One region of the Mesorhizobium sp. 113-3-3 genome, then DNA from elsewhere that is predicted to be linked to it. Evidence: riboswitches for the same ligand, from Rfam matches in the RefSeq annotation. Region 1 holds a riboswitch; each other region holds the start of a gene.

Evidence for each region. A riboswitch is a leader RNA that binds a small molecule or an ion and turns the genes downstream of it on or off. The one in region 1 is predicted to bind thiamine pyrophosphate.
Region 2: linked by a shared signal. The riboswitch ahead of thiC (phosphomethylpyrimidine synthase ThiC) and the one ahead of thiB (thiamine ABC transporter substrate binding subunit) in region 1 are both predicted to bind thiamine pyrophosphate.
Region 3: linked by a shared signal. The riboswitch ahead of JG746_RS15480 (Ykof family thiamine-binding protein) and the one ahead of thiB (thiamine ABC transporter substrate binding subunit) in region 1 are both predicted to bind thiamine pyrophosphate.

What each region holds. Positions count from the first base shown of each region.
Region 1 covers NZ_AP023243.1:1,420,605-1,427,745, reverse strand. The annotation lists gene JG746_RS06835 (M48 family metalloprotease) at 1-700, opposite strand, end outside; gene thiQ (thiamine ABC transporter ATP-binding protein) at 960-1,730, opposite strand; gene thiP (thiamine/thiamine pyrophosphate ABC transporter permease) at 1,723-3,387, opposite strand; gene thiB (thiamine ABC transporter substrate binding subunit) at 3,500-4,498, opposite strand; TPP riboswitch at 4,542-4,656, opposite strand; gene JG746_RS06815 (thiamine diphosphokinase) at 4,745-5,404, shown strand; gene JG746_RS06810 (ABC-F family ATP-binding cassette domain-containing protein) at 5,406-7,141, shown strand, end outside.
Region 2 covers NZ_AP023243.1:6,896,514-6,903,654, forward strand. The annotation lists gene JG746_RS33140 (phosphomannomutase) at 1-392, opposite strand, end outside; gene JG746_RS37775 (hypothetical protein) at 863-1,078, opposite strand; gene JG746_RS37780 (Fic family protein) at 986-1,228, shown strand; gene JG746_RS37785 (hypothetical protein) at 1,222-1,482, shown strand; gene queC (7-cyano-7-deazaguanine synthase QueC) at 1,896-2,594, shown strand; gene queD (6-carboxytetrahydropterin synthase QueD) at 2,594-2,950, shown strand; gene queE (7-carboxy-7-deazaguanine synthase QueE) at 2,947-3,684, shown strand; TPP riboswitch at 3,966-4,082, shown strand; gene thiC (phosphomethylpyrimidine synthase ThiC) at 4,186-6,021, shown strand; gene thiO (glycine oxidase ThiO) at 6,018-7,019, shown strand; gene thiS (sulfur carrier protein ThiS) at 6,988-7,141, shown strand, end outside.
Region 3 covers NZ_AP023243.1:3,159,262-3,166,402, forward strand. The annotation lists gene JG746_RS15465 (glycosyltransferase family 39 protein) at 1-1,450, shown strand, start outside; gene msrA (peptide-methionine (S)-S-oxide reductase MsrA) at 1,626-2,144, shown strand; gene JG746_RS15475 (hypothetical protein) at 2,361-2,669, opposite strand; TPP riboswitch at 2,865-2,978, shown strand; gene JG746_RS15480 (Ykof family thiamine-binding protein) at 2,969-3,577, shown strand; gene JG746_RS15485 (ABC transporter permease) at 3,621-4,439, shown strand; gene JG746_RS15490 (ABC transporter ATP-binding protein) at 4,436-5,203, shown strand; gene JG746_RS15495 (ABC transporter substrate-binding protein) at 5,196-6,212, shown strand; gene JG746_RS15500 (tetratricopeptide repeat protein) at 6,255-7,141, opposite strand, start outside.

The sequences.
Region 1 (7,141 bases):
CGCTGATCGAGCGGAAATCGGTGTAGGCCGACATCGACTGCAGGAAGCGGCCGGCGGCATAGGGATCATAACCGGCTTCACCAATCGACTTGATACCGATGGCGTCGGCTTCCAGCTCCTGGTTACGCGAGAACTGCGCGAGCCGGAGCTTGCCGCGGATCAGCGCCGCCTTGGCTGTCGGGCTGTCACCGAGGACGTCCGAAACCACTTTGGTTGCCAGGCCTTCCTCGGCTTCCAACTGCTGGCGCTGCAGGCCGTGATTGGCGGTGACGTGGCCCATCTCATGCGCGATGACGGCGGCAAGCTCGGACGAATCATTGGCCAGCGCCAAAAGGCCGCGCGTGATGTAGAGATAGCCGCCGGGCAGTGCGAAGGCGTTGACGTTGGGCGAATTGAGGATGGTGATGCGATAGGTCTGTGTCGGGTTGGCCGAGACAACGGTCAAATTGCCGACGACCTTGGCGACCATGCGCTCGAGCTTGGGATCGGAATATTCGCCGCCATAGGTCGCCAGGATGCGTGGATGCTGCGCCTTGGCGAGTTCGGCCAGCTTGTTGTTGGCGCCAACATTGTCGACGGTGATCGGCCTGTCGGACGGCTGGAAGCCGGATTCCTGGACCTCCGGAGGCGTGAACATCTGGCAGCTTGCCAGCGCCACGGCAAAGCCGGCCAGCGCCAGAAAGCGCGCCAGCGGATTCATTCGCAGCTTGTCGACGCCGATCGCCAGAGCGGCTTCCTTTCAGGTCCCGGCGCATGAACAGGAAAATCGGGGGCGATCTTCGGAACCTGTCATGCGCAAAAAACAAATTTCTACGGCACCCGTCACACGTCCCTCGGGGCATGTGACGGGTGCAGTAGGCAAATCACGGCCTGTGCCGGACCAGTAGGGCGGACCTAGCCACACTACTTCTGCCATGGCAAGCAAGCGTCCCATCGCCTGAGATCGGTTTGACCGTAAATTATGTCCGCTTCCGGGCAATATCTCGTGATACGGCATTGCCGGCACTTGTCCCGATATAGCGCCGGAACGCTTCCGGACCAGCCTCGGCAAAGAAATCGTCCGCGCTGCCGATGGCCGCGATGGCGCCATCGTCCAGAAACACCACATTCTGGCCGATTCGGCGGGCATCCTCAGGCTGATGCGTGACGAACAGCACCGTCATGCCGCGTTCGGCGTGCACACCGGCGACCAGATCGAGCATATCATCGCGCAAGGCCGGCCCCAACGAGGCAAAGGGCTCGTCGAGCAGCAGAACCGGGCGATCGCGCACCAGCACGCGCGCCAGGGCAACACGCTGCCGTTCGCCGCCGGAGAGTTCGCGCGGCAAGCGCTTTTCCTTGCCGCCAAGGCCAGTGCGCGCAAGCGCGCCGGCGATCGCCTCGCGGTCGGTATCGGTCAGCCGCAGCGACGGCGAGCGGCCGAGCCCGACATTCTGCTCGACGGAGAGATGGCCAAAAAGGTTGTTTTCCTGAAACACCATCGACACCGGCCGGGCGGCCGGAGGATCGGCGCCGACATCGGCCCCGCCGATCAGCACGCGGCCCGACTGCGGCGCCTCGAAGCCGGCAACCAGATTGAGCAGCGTCGACTTGCCCGAACCGCTCGGCCCCATAATGGCGGTGATTTCGGCAGCCGCGAAAGCGACATCGAAGGCGAGCGGCGCCTCGCCATAGCTGAACGAGACCTTGTCCAGCCGCACCGGAACACCCTTCCTGCCCTCATCAGACATAGCGGACCTTTTCCCTTCCGAGCCAGTCCGCCGCCAACACCAAGGCGAGGCAGACCAGGCCTAGCAGCAGCGCCAGGCCGGCGGCGTCCTCGGTGCGGTAGCTGCCCATGCGCGAAAGCAGAAGGTAGGGCAAGGTCTGCACGGAATCACTGCCGAACAGCGCGATGACGCCGAGATCGCCGAGCGACAGCGCCATGGCGAAAGCGAAGGCCGTGGCGAGCGGACGCCGCAATGACGGCCAGTCGACCAGCCGCAGCCTCGCCCAGCCGGCAATGCCGAGCTGCGCGCAGAGCCGTTCGTGACGCTCGCTCGCCGCATCATAGGCGGGGCGGACGGCACGCAGCGCGAAGGGCATCGCCATGACGGCATTGACGGTGACGACCATGACCGGTGCGATGGCAAAGACATCGCCGGCATGGCGCAGTAGCAGGAACCAGCCGGCGCCGATGACGATCGGCGGCACGACCAGCACAAAACCCGCGCCGGTATCCGTGGCATGTTCGAGCAGCGCTCTTGGACCGGCGCGACGGTTCAACGCGAGTGCCCGGCGCGCCATGGTCAGCGCCAGCGACAGCATCACCGAAAGCAGCGCCGACAGGAAGGCCAGCACCGCACTGGTCAGCGTCGCCTGCCGGACAGCGGCCTCGCCCGCCAGCCGGCCGAGATCGGCACCCAACCCTGCAATCACCGTGGCAGCCATCGGCCCGATAACGAACAGCAGCGCCAGCACGATGAGCGCGGCGTTCAGCATGGTCTCGGTGCCGTTGACGGAGAGATAGCGGCGCGGCGCGACCGGCAGGTTGGTGTCGCCGACGACATTGGCGCCAAGCCGCGTCAGCGCCAGCACCACGATGAAGGTCAGCGCGATCTGCAGCAATGTCAGCGCGACCGCTCGCGCCGGATCGAAATCGAAGCGCAGCGCCTGGTAGATGCCGACCTCCAGCGTCGTCGCGGCCGGCCCACCGCCCAGCGTCAGCACGATGGTGAAGGATGTGATGCACAGCATGAAGACCAGCCCGGCGACACCCGGCAGAGCGGCGCGCAGCGTCGGCCATTCGATCAGCCGGAAGGCCGGCCGCGCCGCCATACCGAGCTGGCTTGCCAGCCGCCATTGGTCGGCGGGAATGGTCTGCAGCGCCTCGAGGAACAGCCGCGTCGCCAACGGCAGATTGAAGAAGACATGGGCGACGAGAATGCCGGACAGGCCGTAAATGCCTGGCCAGCCCTGGCCGCCGACGGCGCTGAACAGCCCGGCGAAATAGCCGGCGCGGCCGTAGAGCGCCAGGATACCGAGCGCCGCGACGATCGCCGGCAGCGCCAGCGGCACGGCGAAAAGCTGCAGGATGAAGGCGCGGCCGAAGAAGCGCGGATGCCGCGACAGCGCGCGCGCCACGAACAGGGCCGGGCCGACAGAAAGCAGCGTCGATAGGGCGGCCTGCCAGAGCGTGAAGCGCACGACGCGCAGCAGGTAGGGATCGAAGGCCGCCCAGGCGCCCGAAAAGTCATGGGCGCCTTCGACGAGCAGACCGGCAAACGCGCCGCCGATCAGCAGTGTGATCGCGGCGAGCGCGAGGATGCCGGCGCGAACGCGGGAGTCAGAGGACGCGCGCCTTCCACCCTCCCCCTTGCGGGGAGGGTCGGATCGCGGATGCCGCAAAGCGGTGTCCGCGATCCGGGGTGGGGGTGAGTCTGGGCTCAGCGTCGGCACCCCCACCCCGCTCCGCTTCGCGGATCGACCCTCCCCACAAGGGGGAGGGTGAAGCGCGCGCTCATTTGCTCATCACCGCCAGCCATTCATCGACCCAGGCCTTACGGTTAGCGGCGACCTCCTCGGGGCTGAACAGCAAGGTCTTGGTCGGCTTGACCAGTTTGTCGAAGGCCGGGTTGAGCGGCTTGTCGGTCTTCCCGGCCGGGAACATCCAGTTGGTCTCAGGGATCGCGTCCTGGAATTTCGGGCCGGTCATGAAAGCGATGAACTTTGCCGCCAGCGGGTTCTTCGCCCCCGTGGTGGTGATGCCGGCCACCTCGATCTGCAGATACTCGCCTTCCTCGAAGGAAGCCGCCTGGTAGCGCTGCGTGTTCTCGGCGACCATGTGGTAGGCTGGCGACGTCGTATAGGACAGCACCATCGGCGCTTCGCCCTTGGTGAACAGGCCATATGCCTCGCTCCAGCCCGGCGTCACGGTCAGCACCTTCGTCTTGAGCTTGGCCCAGGCTTCCGGCGCCTTGTCGCCATAGACCGACTTCACCCACAACAGCAGCCCGAGGCCCGGCGTCGAGGTGCGCGGATCCTGGATGACGATCTTGTCGTCGGCGCTGCCTTCGACCAGCTCCTTCAGGCTCTTGGGAGGCGTCTTCAGCTTTTCGGTGTCGTAGACGACAGCGAAATAGCCGTAGTCGAAGGGAACAAAAGTATCGTCGCTCCAGCCACCCGGCACGTTGACGTCGCTCACCACGCCATGCGGCGCAAACAACCCGCTGGCCTTGGCATCGGCGGTGAGATTGGTGTCGAGGCCGAGCACGATATCGGCCTTGGTCGAGGCGCCTTCGAGCTTGACGCGGTTGAGCAGCGCGACGCCGTCGGCAACCGAGACGAACTCGACGTCGCAGCCGCATTGGGCTTCGAATTCCTTCTTCACCACGGGGCCTGGACCCCAGTCGGCGGTGAAGCTCTCATAGGTATAGACGGTGAGCTTGTCCTTGGCCAAGGCCGGCCCGGACAGCGCCACCAGCGTGGCTGAGACAAGAGCGTATAAAAGCGTGCGCATCGGCGCCTCCCTCGTTCGAATTGAAAGGAATTGAGGCGTCGGACTGTCCGAAACGTCTAATCCCTCCGCCGGTACAAACCGGATCAGGTTCAGCGGGTTGGCGAGATTGCCTCTCAGCCGGTCCGCGAAGATCGCGCCCGGCACCCCGTTAGAGCGTTTCGACACATAGGCCGGCCCGAGGAACCGCGCAAGTGGCAGTTTGCCGGCCTTCCGTTTCCGGTGCCGGGCTGGTACAGGCCACACGATATGAGCACATTCACCATCCTGCTTGGCGGCGATCTCATCCGCACGCCCCGGCTCGACCGCCATGTCGAGGGCACGCGCGTGATCGCCGCGGATGCCGGCATCGGCCATGCACGGCTGCTCGGCCTCGTGCCGGAACTGTGGGTAGGCGATTTCGATTCGGTGCCGGCCGATCTGCCGGAAGAGCTCGCCGCCGTCCCCCGCCGGACCTTCCCGGCGGAGAAGGACAAGACTGACGGCGAACTGGCGATCGCCGCGGCCCTCGAGCGCGGCGCCACCCGCCTGGTGCTCGCGGGCGCGTTCGGCGGCAAGCGCGCCGACCATGCCTTCCTGCATCTGGCGCTTGCCCTGCGCCTGGCTGAGGCCGGGACCGAGGTGCTGCTGACCAGCGGTGCCCAGGAAGGCGTGCCTTTGCTGTTGGGAAAGGCCGGCTTCGACTATGCCGACGGCACGCTGTTTTCCATCCTCGGTTTTTCCGAACTTACCGGACTGACCGTCACCGGCGCCAAATGGCCGCTCAACCAGGTCGAAGTGGCCTTCGGTTCGTCACTGACCATCTCCAACGAGGTCAAGTTCGACAAGATCGGGGGCCGCCTCGAAATCGCGCTCGGCCACGGCCGCGCGTTGCTGCTTGCGCATCCGTATCCATTACCTGAAAGCTGACATGGCTCCGCCTCTTCTCAATCTCGACGGGATAAAGCTGACCTTCGGTGGCACGCCGCTGCTCGATGGCGCCGCCTTGACCGCTTCGGCCGGCGACAAGATCGCTTTGGTCGGCCGCAATGGATCCGGCAAGTCGACATTGCTCAAGATCGCCGCTGGCCTGATCGAGCCACAGGACGGCGAGGTGTTCCGCCAGCCTTCGGCAACCGTCCGCTATCTGCCGCAAATGCCCGACATGGAAGGTTTTGCCACCGTTCGCGCCTATGTCGAGGCGGGACTTGGTCCGGCAGATGATCCCTACCGCGCCTCCTATCTGATGGAGCATCTCGGCCTGTCGGGCGAAGAACGGCCGGGCGATCTCTCGGGCGGCGAGGCCAGGCGCGCTGCCCTTGCCCGCGTCATGGCGCCGGAACCCGACATTCTGCTGCTCGATGAGCCGACCAACCATCTCGACCTGTCCGTCATCGAATGGCTGGAAGAGGAGCTCGTGCGCACCTCCTCGGCGCTCATCGTCATTTCGCACGACCGCCGTTTCCTCGAGCGCGTGTCGCGCGCCACTGTCTGGCTCGATCGCGGCCAGACCCGCAGGCTGGACAAGGGTTTTGGCCATTTCGAGGAATGGCGCGACCTGGTGCTGGAAGAGGAAGAGCGCGAGCAGCACAAGCTCGGCCGCCAGATCGTGCGCGAGGAGCATTGGCTGCGCTATGGCGTGACGGCGCGCCGCAAGCGCAACATGCGCCGGCTGGGCGAGTTGCAGACCATGCGCCAGCGTTTTCGTGGCCATCGCGGCGCCGAGGGCACCGCGACCATGGTGGCGAGCGACGCCGCCGAGTCCGGCAAGCTGGTGATCGAAGCCAAGAACATCGAGAAGAGCTTTGGCGATCTCAATGTGGTCAAGGGCTTCTCGACGCGGATCCAGCGTGGCGACCGCGTCGGTCTCGTCGGGCCGAACGGCGCGGGCAAGACGACGCTTCTGAAGATGCTGACCGGCGAATTGGCGCCGGACGCCGGCTCGGTCCGGCTCGGCACCAACCTGGAAATCGCCACGCTCGACCAGAAGCGCGAGGCGGTCGATCCGCAGGAGACGCTCGCGCAATACCTCACCGACGGGCGCGGCGAAAACCTCGTCATCAATGGCGAGCAACGCCATGTCGTCTCCTACATGAAGGATTTCCTGTTCAAGCCGGAGCAGGCGCGCACGCCGGTGCGAGAATTGTCCGGTGGCGAGCGGGCGCGGCTGATCCTGGCGCGCGTGCTGGCGCGGCCGGCGAACCTCCTCGTGCTCGATGAGCCGACCAACGATCTCGACATGGAGACGCTGGAATTGCTGCAGGAACTGGTTGCCGGCTTCGCCGGCACCGTCATCCTGGTCAGCCACGACCGCGATTTCCTCGACCGAACCGTGACCAGCATCATAGCGCCGGACGGCGGCGGCCGCTGGGTCGAATATGCCGGCGGCTATTCCGACATGCTGGCGCAGCGCGGCGGCACCAGGCTCGACGACCGCAAGGCGCGCGCCAAGGCTGAAGCCGCCGATGCGCCGGCGCCGGGCAAGAGCGAACCGGCAGCCGCGAAAGGGCCGGCGAAGAAACTGTCCTTCAAGCAGAAATTCGCCCTGGAATCGCTCCCCAAGAAGATCGAGGCGGTGACCGCATCGATCTCGCGGCTGGAGAACAATATCGCCGACCCCGCCTATTACGAACGCGATCCGGCCTCGTTCCAGAAGACCATCTCTGC
Region 2 (7,141 bases), 1.6 Mb from region 1:
CTTTCGGCTACAAAGCGCGTAATCGCGGCCTCATCCGCCTTGCTGATTTCACCATTCGGGCCATAGAATTTGATGCCATTGCGATCGGCTGGAATGTGCGACCCGGTGACCATAAGAGCCGCCGCGCCGTGTTTGCATGCATATAGTGCCAGGGCAGGCGTGGGTATGGTGCCGCAATCGATCGGCTGGAAACCATTTGCGGCCAACGCCGCCATGCAATTGTTGGCTATCGCCTGACTGCTGTCACGTAGGTCGCGGCCTATGAAGACTGAACTATTCGGCTGAACCCGGCTGGAAATCAAACGCCAAGCGAAAGCTTCGGTATAAAGTCCGCTGGCCTTGCCGACCAATTCCGAAGCCAAACCTCGAACGCCGCTTGACCCGAATTTCATGATTTCGCTTTGCTAGTGGACAGGCAGGGTGGGGTAATGTTGCAATGGGCTAGTACTTTCTACTGCAAGCGCCATCGTTCTCAGGCACCTGCTGTTCAGGTATGCGGTCTCTACAACACGGTGTGGCGTAAGGACCCCTCAGAGTTCCGCCGAACAGCAGGGCATCCACTGGCACAGGGGCATCCACAGTTCTCCTTCTAATGGAATCTTTTGGCGGGCTCATCTAATGATCAAGGAAGTGGAGTGATCGATCGGTGCCTGCCGGTATTTCGCTATGCAGCATCATGACAGGTCCGTAAACTTGGTTGTTTGGATGGAACGCATCCATGGCATGGATAGGGCTAGAAAGCCGTCTCGATCAGCGCAATGGAACCCTGTGATTCTTGGGTAATGGATTAAGGTCAGCCAGAGCGCTCGCCGACCATGGCGTCGCCTAGGGCGCTGGACCCAAGCAGGAACCGATGCTTGGATCAGTTGGGGCGACGATCAGCGCCGACAATGTCTTGCCTTGCGACGCCCTTCAGAAAGTTGTTTCTGGAATTGCGTTCGATCAAGGCCCAGCGCAAAACCTTGATGCAGTCGTCGCCGCCGCAATCTTCGCCTTCGGCTTTGTCTACATCCATCCGTTCGAGGACGGAAACGGCCGCATTCACCGCTACCTGATCCACCACGTCCTTGCCATGCACAGCTTCAATCGCCGGGAGTGGTGTTTCCCGTCTCGGCCGCGATCCTGGACCAGATCGACGAGTACAGGCGCGTGCTGGAGAGCAATTCGAAGCGCCTTCTGCCATTGGTCGAATGGGAACCGACGCCGCAATTCAACGTCCGGGTGCTGAATGACACCGGGGATTTCTACCGATACTTCGATGCAACCCCGCACGCCGAATTTCTTTATGCCTGCCTTCGGCGGACGATCGAACGGTACCTTCCTTACGAAACAGCTTTTCTGCAGCGCTACGATCAATTCCGGCAACAGGTGAATGCCTTTATCGACACGCCCAAGCGGCTGATCGATCTGCTCTTCCGTTTCCTTAACCAGAATGGTGGCCCCTATCGAGCCGCGCCCTCGGAAAGGAATTCCCGGCTCTGACCAATGACGAAGCGCGGGCGGCTCGAGGCGATCTATGCGCAGACCAGAAAACGGCAAAGCACGCGGCAGAAGCCTTTCCCTGGGACTGCCGGTCGACCCTTGCGTTAGCGCCGAAACTCGGGACGTCAAGTTCTGGGGCAAACCGGACAAGCCGAAGGTGTGTCGGGAATGCTGCTGCGCCACGGCAGTGATTTCTGCATCATCTATACGCCTATATACGCAGTGCCGGCGTCAGCACCCCAGCGGTCGAAGATACGCGACAAGTCGCGTGCAAGTCATCTTGGGGACGCTGACAACAAGGTACGTGCGCTCAATCGCGTCCACCCCATTCACAAAACCGGCTCCGTGGAGTAGTGGGAACGCAGAGAAATCTCCGGTCGCAGCCTTACCCGGTCAAAACAAGGATTCAAACCATGAAAGCCCTCGTCATCTGCTCCGGCGGATTGGACTCTGTTTCGCTCGCTCACAAGGTGGCGACCGAGCAGAAACTCATTGGCCTGCTTTCGTTCGATTACGGCCAGAGGCACAAAAAGGAACTCGGCTTTGCCGCTATCTGCGCCAAGCGGCTGGCTGTTCCGCACCAGATCGTCGATATCCGCGATGTTGGCCGGAACCTGAGCGGCTCGGCGCTGACTGATAATGTGGACGTGCCCGACGGGCACTATGCCGAAGACTCCATGAGGATCACGGTGGTGCCGAATAGGAACGCCATCATGCTGGCCATCGCCTTCGGGGTTGCCGCCGCGAAGAAGGCCGATGCGGTGGCCACTGCCGTCCACGGCGGAGATCATTTCATCTATCCCGATTGCCGGCCCGCTTTTATCGACGCCTTTCAGACGATGCAGAACCATGCCCTCGCAGGCTACGCCGATATCCGCCTGTACGCTCCGTATGTGAATATGTCGAAGGCCGACATCGTCAGCGAGGGGGCAAAGTACGCCACACCGTTCGAGGCGACGTGGTCCTGCTACAAGGGCGGTGCACGTCATTGCGGTCGCTGCGGGACATGCGTCGAACGGCGCGAAGCATTCGATCTGGCCGGCATCACCGACCCGACAGATTATGAGGACGCAGACTTCTGGCTCCACGCTATCCAGACAAGGAGCGCGTGATGTTCCGCATTACCAAAGAGTTCCACTTCTCGGCCTCGCATCAGCTCACCTCCTTGCCACCAGATCATCAGTGCGCACGTCTGCACGGCCACAACTACATCGTCGTAGTGGAGCTTTCAGGTGGCGAACTGGACGAACACGGCTTTGTGCGCGACTACCAAGATCTGGCGGCGTTCAAGCACTACATCGATGGGACGTTCGACCATCGGCATCTTAACGACGTGCTGGGGCATGACCATGCCACAGCGGAATGTCTGGCCAGGCACTTCTACGACTGGTGCAAGGTGCGGCTACCCGAAACCTCCGCCGTGCGGGTGAGCGAGACGCCGAAAACCTGGGCGGAATACCGACCATGACTTGCGCGTTGCATCCCGGAATCCGGGTGAGCGAGATTTTTGGGCCGACCATTCAGGGCGAAGGCGTGCTGATCGGCTTGCCGACGGTGTTCGTAAGAACCGGCGGGTGCGATTATCGCTGTTCCTGGTGCGACAGCCTGCATGCGGTGGACCGTCGCTTCCGCCATGATTGGGAGATGATGTCTTCCGACGCGGTTTGGCAAAAGGTCATTGCACTTTCCGGCGGTCAGCCCGTGATGGTATCGCTGTCGGGCGGCAATCCGGCCATCCAGCCGCTTGGCCAGTTGATCGACCGCGGGCATGGTGAGGGCTACCGTTTTGCATTGGAAACCCAAGGTTCGGTGTCTAAGCAATGGTTCGCGGATCTCGACGTGCTGGTACTCAGCCCCAAGCCGCCCTCAAGTGAAATGACGACAGATTGGGCCGCGTTCGACGCCTGCTTAGAGGCGGCGCAGGATAAGCCGCAGACGGCGCTCAAGCTCGTCGTCTTCGACGAAGATGACTATGCCTATGCCAAAGACGCCGCGGCGCGCTACCCGCAATTACCCGTCTATCTGCAGCCCGGCAATCACACGCCGCCGCGTCCCGGCAACGAAGACGGGTTCATCGACATGGCCGGTGTGATGAGGCGCATGGAATGGCTGGTTGAAAAAGTGACCCGTGACAGGTGGTTCGAGGCGCGTGTACTGCCGCAGCTTCATGTTCTGCTCTGGGGAAACAAACGGGGCGTCTAGCCGAAGGGGAAGGATTGCCGACGACGAGCAAGACAGACCTCTATAGCAATCTCACCCAACTGGGCGGCAGCAGCGTCGTTCCGGAAAGCCCCGAAAACACCGTGCTGGAAAAGGCACCGAAATCCGCATGAGGGCTCGCCTTATTGGGGGCGCTTCACCGCTCCTCTGGAGCGTGACTTGCTCTCGATACTACCATGCTTTTCCGCTGGGTTTGTTTGGTTGCCGATCACCGCTGCGGGACGAATGCGCTTGACAAAATAGCGACGGGCCGTTCAATTCGATGCATTCACCAGGGGAGTCCCGGCAAGGGGCTGAGATACTGCTGGCTTTCGCGGCGCAGTGACCCGTTGAACCTGATCCAGTTCATACTGGCGTAGGGACGGTGCAAGCGCTTTGCGGGAGTTTACGCCCGAGGTCCTGTTTCGGCAGGCCGACCAAAGCGTCTTTTCATCCTTCCGGCACAGAACTGGGTCTCCAATGCATGAGCAAAGGAGCCTCACGATGAATGCCCTCACCCCCGCCGTGTCGACGGGACCACTGCCCGCCTCGCGGAAAATCCACAAATCCGGCGTCCTCCACCCGCAGATCAGGGTGCCGATGCGCGAAATCTCCGTTCATCCAACGGCCGGCGAGCCGCCCGTCATCGTCTACGATCCATCAGGCCCCTATACCGACCCGACAGTCGAAACCAGCATTGAAAAGGGCCTCGCCCGGCTTCGCCATGAATGGATTACCGCGCGCGGCGATGTCGAAGCCTATGACGGCCGCCATGTCCGGCCGGAAGACAATGGATTCGCGGTGGGTGAGCGCCTGACGCCGGAATTTCCCATTCGCAATCGGCCGCTCAGGGCCAGGTCAGGTAAGGCGGTGACGCAGCTTGCCTATGCCCGCGCCGGCATCATCACGCCTGAAATGGAGTTCGTCGCCATCCGCGAGAACCTCGGCCGCGAGATGCTGCGCGGCACGCTGCAACGCGACGGCGAAGCCTTCGGCGCATCGATCCCCGACCTCGTCACGCCGGAATTCGTGCGTGACGAGGTGGCTCGCGGGCGCGCAATCATTCCCGCCAACATCAATCATCCCGAGAGCGAGCCGATGATCATCGGCCGCAATTTCCTGGTCAAGATCAACGCCAATATCGGCAACTCGGCGGTCACCTCCTCGATGGCCGAGGAGGTCGAAAAGATGGTCTGGGCGATCCGCTGGGGCGCCGATACGGTGATGGACCTCTCGACCGGCCGCAACATCCACAACATCCGCGAATGGATCGTGCGCAATGCGCCGGTGCCGATCGGCACGGTGCCTCTCTATCAGGCGCTCGAAAAGGTCAACGGCATCGCCGAGGATCTGAGCTGGGAGGTCTACCGCGACACGCTGATCGAACAGGCCGAACAGGGCGTCGACTATTTCACCATCCACGCAGGCGTGCGGCTGCACTACATCCCGCTGACGGTCGACCGGGTCACGGGTATCGTGTCGCGCGGCGGGTCGATCATGGCCAAATGGTGCCTGCACCATCACCGGGAGAGCTTCCTTTACGAGCATTTCGCCGAAATCTGCGACATCTGCCGCGCCTATGACGTGTCCTTTTCGCTCGGCGACGGCCTTCGTCCCGGCTCGATCGCCGACGCCAACGACGCGGCGCAATTCGCCGAGCTGGAAACGCTCGGCGAGCTGACGAAGATCGCCTGGGCCAAGGATTGCCAGGTGATGATCGAGGGGCCCGGCCACGTGCCGATGCACAAGATCAAGGAGAACATGGACAAGCAACTCGCCGTCTGCGGCGAGGCGCCTTTCTATACGCTTGGACCGCTGACGACCGACATCGCGCCGGGTTACGACCACATCACCTCAGGTATCGGCGCCGCCATGATCGGCTGGTTCGGCACCGCCATGCTCTGCTACGTCACACCGAAGGAACATCTCGGCCTTCCCGATCGCAACGACGTCAAGATTGGCGTGATCACCTACAAGATCGCAGCACACGCCGCCGACCTAGGGAAGGGGCATCCGGCGGCGAAAGTCAGGGATGACGCCCTTTCCCGCGCGCGCTTCGAGTTCCGCTGGGAGGACCAGTTCAACCTGTCGCTCGATCCCGAAACAGCGCGGTCCTTCCACGACCAGACCTTGCCCAAGGAAGCGCACAAGCTGGCGCATTTCTGCTCGATGTGCGGGCCGAAATTCTGCTCGATGCGGATTTCCCACGACATTCGTGCCGAAGCGCAGAAGGAGGGCATGGCGGCGATGGCGGCGAAATACCGCGAGGGCGGCGATCTCTACGTGCCGGCGGACGAGACCGGCACACCGCTGGTGCCGGAGGCGCATGAGCGGTCATGAGGGTGCTGGTCAAAGGGGCCGGCGTCGCCGGTCTCACCGCAGCCTTCGAACTCGCCACGCGCGGCGCGGCGGTGACAGTTGCTGAGACAAGACATGGCCTCGGCGGCAATGCGTCGTGGTTCGCCGGCGGCATGCTGGCGCCATGGTGCGAGCGCGAAAGCGCCGAGCAACCGGTGCTGGATCTCGGACGCGATGCCGCCGACTGGTGGGAGGCGGCAACGCCCGGGCAGGTGACGCGGGCCGGAACACTGGTCGTGGCCGCGCCGCGCGATGCGGGCGAACTCGACCGGTTCGCCAGCCGCACGTCGGGTCATCGGCGCGTCGATGAGGATGAAATCGCGTTGCTGGAGCCCGACCTCGCCGGCCGCTTCCGCCGCGGACTGCTCTTCTCCGACGAAGCCCATCTCGACCCGCGCCAGGCGATGGCGGCACTTCATGACAGGCTGGCGGCGATGGGAGTCGAATTCCACTTCTGCGCCGATGCCCCGGCTGTTTCCGGGTTCGGTCGTCAAATCGACTGCACGGGAATGTCCGCCGTCGATGGAAGGCTGCGTGGCGTTCGTGGCGAGATGCTGATCCTGCGTACGCCTGATGTCTCGCTGTCGCGCCCGGTCCGGCTGCTTCATCCGCGCTTTCCGCTCTATATGGTGCCACGCACCGACCACCGTTTCATGATCGGCGCGACGATGATCGAGAGCCAGTCCACTGGACCTGTCACGGCTCGTTCAATGATGGAGCTTTTGGGCGCGGCCTATGCCCTCCATCCGGCCTTTGGCGAGGCCGAGATCGTTGAAACCGGTGTCGGCGTTCGTCCGGCCTTTCCCGACAACCTGCCCCGCGTCGAAGCGAGCGGAGACACCGTCGCGATCAATGGGCTCTATCGTCACGGTTTTCTCCTCGCCCCCGCCATGGCGCGCCAAGCTGCCGACCTGGTTTTCAATCAAGACGGAACCAAGGAACCTACTCATGAAACTGATGGTCAACGGCGAAGCGCGTGAGGTTGCCGCCACCACGCTGGCGGCGCTGCTTGCGGCGCTCGACTATGAGGGCGATTGGCTGGCGACGGCCGTCAACAGCGACGTCGTGCACAAAGCCCGGCGGGCAGAATTCCAGTTGAGCG
Region 3 (7,141 bases), 1.7 Mb from region 1:
TCTGTGCCTGGTGCAGATCGTGTGCTGGACGGTGGTGCCGGCATTGATCGACCCCGCGCCGCCCGGCGATGTGGTGGAAGGGTTCATGTGGGGCCGCGAATGGGTGCTTTTGACCTACAAGCACCCGCAGCTTCCCGGCTGGCTGCTCGAAACCAGCCATCTTCTGACCGGATCATTCCACTGGCCGCAATATTTGCTCGCCCAGCTGACGATTTCGTCGACCTTCGTCCTGGTCTATCTGCTGGCCCGCGACATGCTCGGACAAAGCCGGGCGCTGGCTGCCGTGCTTTTGATGCCCTCGGTCTATTTCTTCGGCTGGCCGACCCCGCAATTCAATCATGACTATGCGCAGATGCCGTTCTGGGCGGCCATCTGCTGGCTGCTCTGGCGCGCCGGCCGTGGTGGCGGGCCTGGCTGGTGGCTGGCGCTCGGGCTGGTGTCGGGCGTCGGGCTCTATGCCAAGTTCTCCACCGGCCTGCTGCTCGCCTTCGGCGCGCTCTGGCTGCTGTACGACGCGCGCGCGCGCAGCCGGCTGGCGACGCCCTGGCCGTGGCTCGGCTTTGCCGTTTTTCTGGCGGTGGCTGCGCCGCTGGCCATCGCACTCTACCGCATCGATTTCCTGCCGCTGACCTATTTCGCCGACCGCGACGCGTGGGTAACCGAACACCGGGCGCGCCTTTACTATATCGGTGTCCAGATGGCCGGGCTCTCCGGCTTTCTCCTGGTGCTGGCGATATCGGGGCTGCTGCGGCGTTCGCCCGCTCCCGAAGCTCCCGTCGAACGCGGCATTCTGGTCTATCTCGTGTGGATGGGGCTTGGGCCGGCGACCCTGATCATGGTGGCCTCGTTGTTCACCGGCACCGGCGAGTCCTGGGGGGCGCCGATGTACAATCTTGTCGGCGTCACGGTGCTCGCCTTCCTCGGCCACCGGCTCGGCGCCATCGAGATGCGAAGGCTGGTGATCTGCGCGTTCCTCTGCATCGTCACCATGTCGGGCGCCTATGCGACCCTCCGCTGGACGGGCTGCAATTTGCGGGGACGCCTGGACGCTGTCTGCTGGCCGGCGCAGCCGATCTCGGACGAGGCCGAAGCGGTCTGGCACGCGGCGGCGCCCGGCCGGCTCGACATTGTCGGCGGCGATACTCAGGTTGCCATGCTGGCGGGCCTCAATGCCTATGACAAGCCGTCGATCTTCACCGACCTCGATATGCGGTTCGCGCCCTGGATCACAAGGCAGCGTTTGCGTGACCACGGCATGCTGATGGTTTGGCCGGGGCAGGGCGTGCCGCCGCAACTGCGGACATGGCTGGGCAAGCTCCCGGTCAAGACCGTTCTCTTCAATTGGTCGCGTACGGCGCCGCCTGTGCAGATCAGCTTTGCCGCCATTCCACCCGGCACGCTGTATATGCCGCCTGCCGTCGACAGCCGGACCCGGCATCGGCGCAACTGAGAAACCGCTCGATCCCCGACCGCGTCGTGATATCGTTCTCTCACGGCGCGTTGTTTCCCCGCGACTGGACGAAGCGGACGAGAATGCCCATCTATCGGGAAATCCAATTTTGTCTGCGCAATTCCTGGCGGGAAACCGCCGCATAAGTTGGAATTGCCTTTTGAGGAGACGTGACATGGCGACTTCGACCGAACGCGCAGTGCTTGCCGGTGGCTGTTTCTGGGGCATGCAGGATCTGATACGGCGCTATCCCGGCGTCAGCTCCACGCGTGTGGGCTATAGTGGCGGCGACGTTGCCAACGCCACCTATCGCAACCACGGCACCCATGCCGAAGCCATCGAGATCAATTTCGATCCGGCGGTGATCAGCTATCGCACGCTGCTGGAGCGCTTTTTCCAGATCCATGATCCGACGACGCGCAACCGCCAGGGCAACGACGTCGGGATGAGCTACCGCTCGGCGATCTACTATACAACCGACGAGCAAAAGCGCGTCGCCGAAGACACCATCGCCGATGTCGATGCTTCCGGCCTGTGGCCGGGGAAGGTCGTCACGGAAGTCGCGCCGGCCGGCGCCTTCTGGGAAGCCGAGCCCGAGCACCAGGATTATCTGGAGAAATATCCAAACGGCTACACCTGCCATTTCGTCAGGCCGGGCTGGAAGCTGCCGGTGCGCGAGAAGGCTGTCTCATAAGGTTGGCAAAAGCAGCGCGCCGATTGTCTAGAGCAATTCCAGGAAAAGTGTGAGCGGTTTTCCGTCCGGAATTGCGTCAAAACAAAGGGTTGGAGCGGTTCGCCGTTTCCATGAAACGGTGGAACGCTCTAAGTGGCTGCGCAACGCTTTGCGATCGTTGGGAGTGATCGAAAGCCGCCGGATGTCTGGCGGCTCTTTCGTTTTTGGGGCAATAACTTACTTGCCGCAGTTGTTGTCGTTCACGGTGGCCGCCGTCAAATTGCCGTTTGCATCGGTCTGCGCACCTTGCGGGTTGGTCGGGCAATTCCGATCCGCATTGGAGTTCATATCGCCCGGCGCGATGGTCGTGCTGTTGGTTGTTGCCGGATCGACCCTATTGGGCGAAGCTGGCGTGCTCGGGTCTACAGTCACAGACTGGCCGCTGCCGCCCGACCCATCCATGCCGTTTGCGGCGTTGCCTTGCGCCATCGCTGAAGTGGCAAGCGCAATGGTGAACGCCGAAGCCGCGAGGATTTTCATGAACATGGTTGTGTCTCCATTTCCGTGAACTCGTCGTGTTGCGACTGGTGGGACAACCTCTCGGCTTGGCGAAGATTCCCCATAGAATTGCGACTGCGCGGCATCGTCAGAGTCCGCGCAATGGTCAGAGCTGGTGCAACACTTTTGGCCCAGTGCGCTGAAAAAACGGCTTCCCCTTCCGTTCGAATGGTGCTTTAACGCGCTCATCCACAGGGGTGCTCCGTACGGTCGGGGCTGAGACGGGGGCGGCAAGCCCACAGACCCTAGAAGCTGATCTGGGTAATACCAGCGGAGCGAGGCGGGCGATGTTTTCAGGCGCACAGATTTCCCTATATCCCATGGCCGACGATTTCGTCGGCGTCATCTTGGGCGCGATCGGTGCGCTCGATCCCTACCGGGACAGGCTGAGGATCGAGACCGACGACATCTCGACCTTGCTTGTCGGGCCACCTGAAGTGTTGTTCCCGGCGCTGCGCGACCTGTTCGTGTCGGCGTCGCAGAGCGGCAAGCATTGTGTGCTGTCGGCCGCCATTTCGCGCGGTTGCCCGGGCGAGCCGGACGATCCGATCTGCCGGTCCGACGCGTTTGGCGGGCCAGTCGGGCCGCTCGGTCCGCGCAAGGAGGCCGCCATCGCCGCCGTGCGAGATGCTGCCACCACCGGCCAGCCGGCGGCGGCGCAATTCTCGCTCTATGTGATGGGCACCGGCGACCACATGGACGAGATCTATGGCTGCATCGATTTCCTGAAACAGTCCGGCGTCTACGATCGCTCCAAGAATTTCTGCACCAAACTGCGCGGCGATAGCGGGGCGATCTTTTCGGCGCTGAACGAAGCCTTCTGCCGCTTCGGGCCGGGCGCCGGTCACGTAACCCTCGACGTCACGGTTTCCGCCAACAGCCCCACCGCTGTCTGAACAGAACGCGTTTTCTTCGCGCGGACGTCAAGGTTGTTCTCTCGTGCTCTCATCGTCATCCAGCCGCCCGCGGCAGCTCGCGGGCTACTTCACCAAGGCGGCACCAGCCGTGATGTCGGTCGGGCTGCTGCTCGTGGCCTGGGAACTCTACGCCACCTATTCCGGCATCAAGCCGACGATCCTGCCGGCGCCCTCACGCGTCTTCGAGCAGGCGATGCTCAATCGCGAGGCGCTGATCGACAACGCCATTCCCACCATCCGCGCGACGCTGATCGGCTTTGCCTGCTCGCTGGGGGCCGCCTTCGCGCTGTCAATGCTGGTCGACTTCTTCCAGCCGCTGCGGCGCGCGCTGTTTCCCGTCTTCATCATCAGCCAGACCTTGCCGCTGGTGGCGATCGCGCCGCTGGTGGTGCTGTGGTTCGGCTTCGGGCTGACGCCGAAGATCATGCTGGTGGCACTGATCACCTTCTTCCCGATGCTGGTGGCTCTGGTGCAGGGCTACGAAGCGACGGAGGTGGAGATCGGCCAGATGCTGCGCGCCATGGGGGCAGGGCGCTGGCGCGTTTTTGTGCTGGCGCGGCTGCCTTCGGCGTTGCCCTATTTTTTCGCGGGCTTGAGGATCTCCATCACCTATGCCGTGGTCGGCGCCATCTTCGCCGAATATGCCGGTGCGGCCAAGGGGCTGGGCATCTACATGCTCAACGCCAAGAACAATTTTCGCCCCGATCTGGTGCTTGCCGCGGTCGGTGTCAGTGCCGCGCTCACGCTGATCCTGTTTGGGCTGACGGTGCTCCTGCAGCGCCTCGCCATGCCTTGGGAGCGGGCTGGCCGGCAGCCAGCAGGGAAGGGGCCGTGGCAATGAGCCGGCTCGAATTGCGGCATGTGCGCAAGGCGTTTGGCGGGCTCGACGTGCTTGCCGACATTTCGCTTAGCGTCGGTGCCGGCGAATTCGTCTCGATCCTTGGGCCTTCGGGCGCCGGCAAGTCGACGCTGTTCCAGCTTCTGACCGGTGCCGAGCATGGCGAGGGCGAGATGTTCTTCGACGGCACGCCGCTCGACGACCATGGCCGGCATTTCGCGTTCATGCCGCAGCGCGACGCGCTGATGCCGTGGCGGCGCATCCTCGACAACGCGACGCTCGGGCTCGAAGTGCAAGGCATCGAGCGCAAGGCGGCGAGGGCGCGTGTCGCGCCGTTGTTTGCCGAGTTCGGGCTTGCCGGCTTCGAGCAGCATTTTCCGGCACAGCTTTCGGGCGGCATGCGTCAGCGCGCGGCGCTGCTGCGCACGGTGGTGCAGGAGCGCGACATGCTTTTGCTCGATGAGCCGTTCGGCGCGCTCGACGCGCTGACCCGTGCGGCCATGCAGCGCTGGCTCGAGCGGATGTGGCGGCATCACAACTGGACGGCGCTGCTGATCACGCATGATGTGCGCGAGGCCGTGTTCCTGTCCGACCGCATCTACGTGCTGTCGGCGCGCCCGGCCCGTGTGCTGCGTGAAATCAGCGTGCCATTGCCGCGCCCGCGCGATCCGACCGGCGCCGCCGCGTGGCAGGCGGGCGCACTCGAGGCCGAGATCCTCGACATTTTGCTCAACCCGCAACCATCCAAAGGACATGACCATGACTGACCTGACGCGCCGGCAGGCTTTGCTGCTCACGCTTGCCAGCGGTGTTCCGCTGATCGCCGGAGCGAGCCGCTCCTTCGCGGCAACGCAAAAAGTCACCGTCGCGCTGGACTGGACGGTCAACACGAACCACGTCGGGCTGTTCGTGGCGCGCGATAAGGGGTTTTACCGTGAGGCCGGCCTCGAGGTCGACATTCTGCCCTACAGCGACACCGGCGCAGGCACGCTGGTCGCCAACCGCGTTGCCGATTTCGGCATAAACGGCACCATCAGCCTGTTCACCCAGAAGACCGCCGGCGCCGATTTGAAGGCCGTCTACGCCGTGGTGCAGTCGGAAACCGGCCGCGTGGTCTTCAACGCGGCGCGCAGCGAGATCAAAAGTCCCAGGGATCTTGACGGCCTGACCTATGGCGGTTTCGGCAGCGCCTGGGAAAACGCGCTGATCTCGACCATCATCCGCCACGACGGCGGCAAGGGCAATTTTGAGACGGTGACGCTCGGCACCTCCGCCTATGAAGCGCTGGCCAACGGCTCTGTCGACTTCACACTCGAGGTGTCGACCTGGGAGGGCGTCGAGGCCGAACTCAAAGGCATCAAGCAGCGCGGCTTCGTTTATGCCGATTACGGCGTGCCCGACGAGCACACGACGCTGATCTCGTCGAGCGAAGCCTATCTCCAGGCAAACCCGGCACTGGCCTCGGCCTTTGTCCAGGCAACGCGGCGCGGCTATCAGTTCACCGTCGATCATCCCGGGGAAGCCGCCGCGCTGCTGATCGCCGCCAACAAGGATGCCCTGACCAATCCGGCATTGATCGAGGCGTCGCTGAAGGCGCTGATCGACGGCCACTATCTGCGCGCGGAAAACGGCGCCATCGGCACGATGGATGCCGCCAAGATGGATGCGATCGGCGACTATCTCTTCAAAGCAGGCATCTTGCGTGACGCCGATGGTAAGGTTCTCGCGCAGCGCCCTGATTTCACGGGGTATTTCAGCAATTCAACGCTGGGCTAGGCTGCTGCGGTCCGAGCCCTAAGGTTCCGCGAGCCATCCGAGCTAGTTTGCGTCTAGGGCTGCAGCCTTCTTGCGGTCGGCTGCTGCCCGCTTGTGGTTGCCCTTGGCTTCCCAGGCCCGGCTTCGTGCTTCATAGAGACTGGCAAAGTTGGGATCGAGCTTGATGGCCTTGCTGAGGTCGGCAATGGCCCCGTCGTAGTTTGCCCTGGTTGTCCGGATCACCCCCCGGCCATAGTAACCATAGACGTTGTTGTGATTGAGGCTTAGCGCCTTTTCGAAATCGCCGTAGGCGCGGGCGTCGTCATGATTTCCCATCCGCACGAGTCCGCGATCGGCATAGACCTTGGCTTCGGTAGGGGCGAGCTCGATGGCCTTGTCGTAGTCGCTAAGTGCCCTGTCGTAATCCTCTTTCAAGGCATAGTTCTGGGCGCGGCCGTAATAGGTCGCGGCATAGGTCGGATCCAGCGCGATCGCCTGGTTGTAGTCGGCGATGGAGCGATCGTAGTCCTGCTTGGCATTCCAGGCCAAGGCGCGGGCGAAATAGGCGTCATGGAATGCGGGATCAATGGCAACCGCCTTGTCGAACTGCACGATGGCGCCGTCATAATCGTCCTTCCCAAGCAGCGTCTGACCCTTGGTGAAAAACGCCTTGGCGGTCTTCGGAACGGTATTGCGCGATGCGCCCGAACCGGTGGCTGAATTGCTTGCGACCGCCGCATCGCGCTCCTTGCGGGCATCGGCATAGTTTGGGTCGAGGCGCAGGGCTTCATCGAGATCGGCGATGGCGCGGTCGTATTTCCGCTTCTTGTTCCAGCAGAAACCGCGATTGTACCAGGCTTCCGCGTCGGTCGGCCGCAGGCCGATCGCCTTTGTGGAATCGGCAATGATGCGATCGCAATCATGTTTGGCGGCCCAGCCGCGGCTGCGCA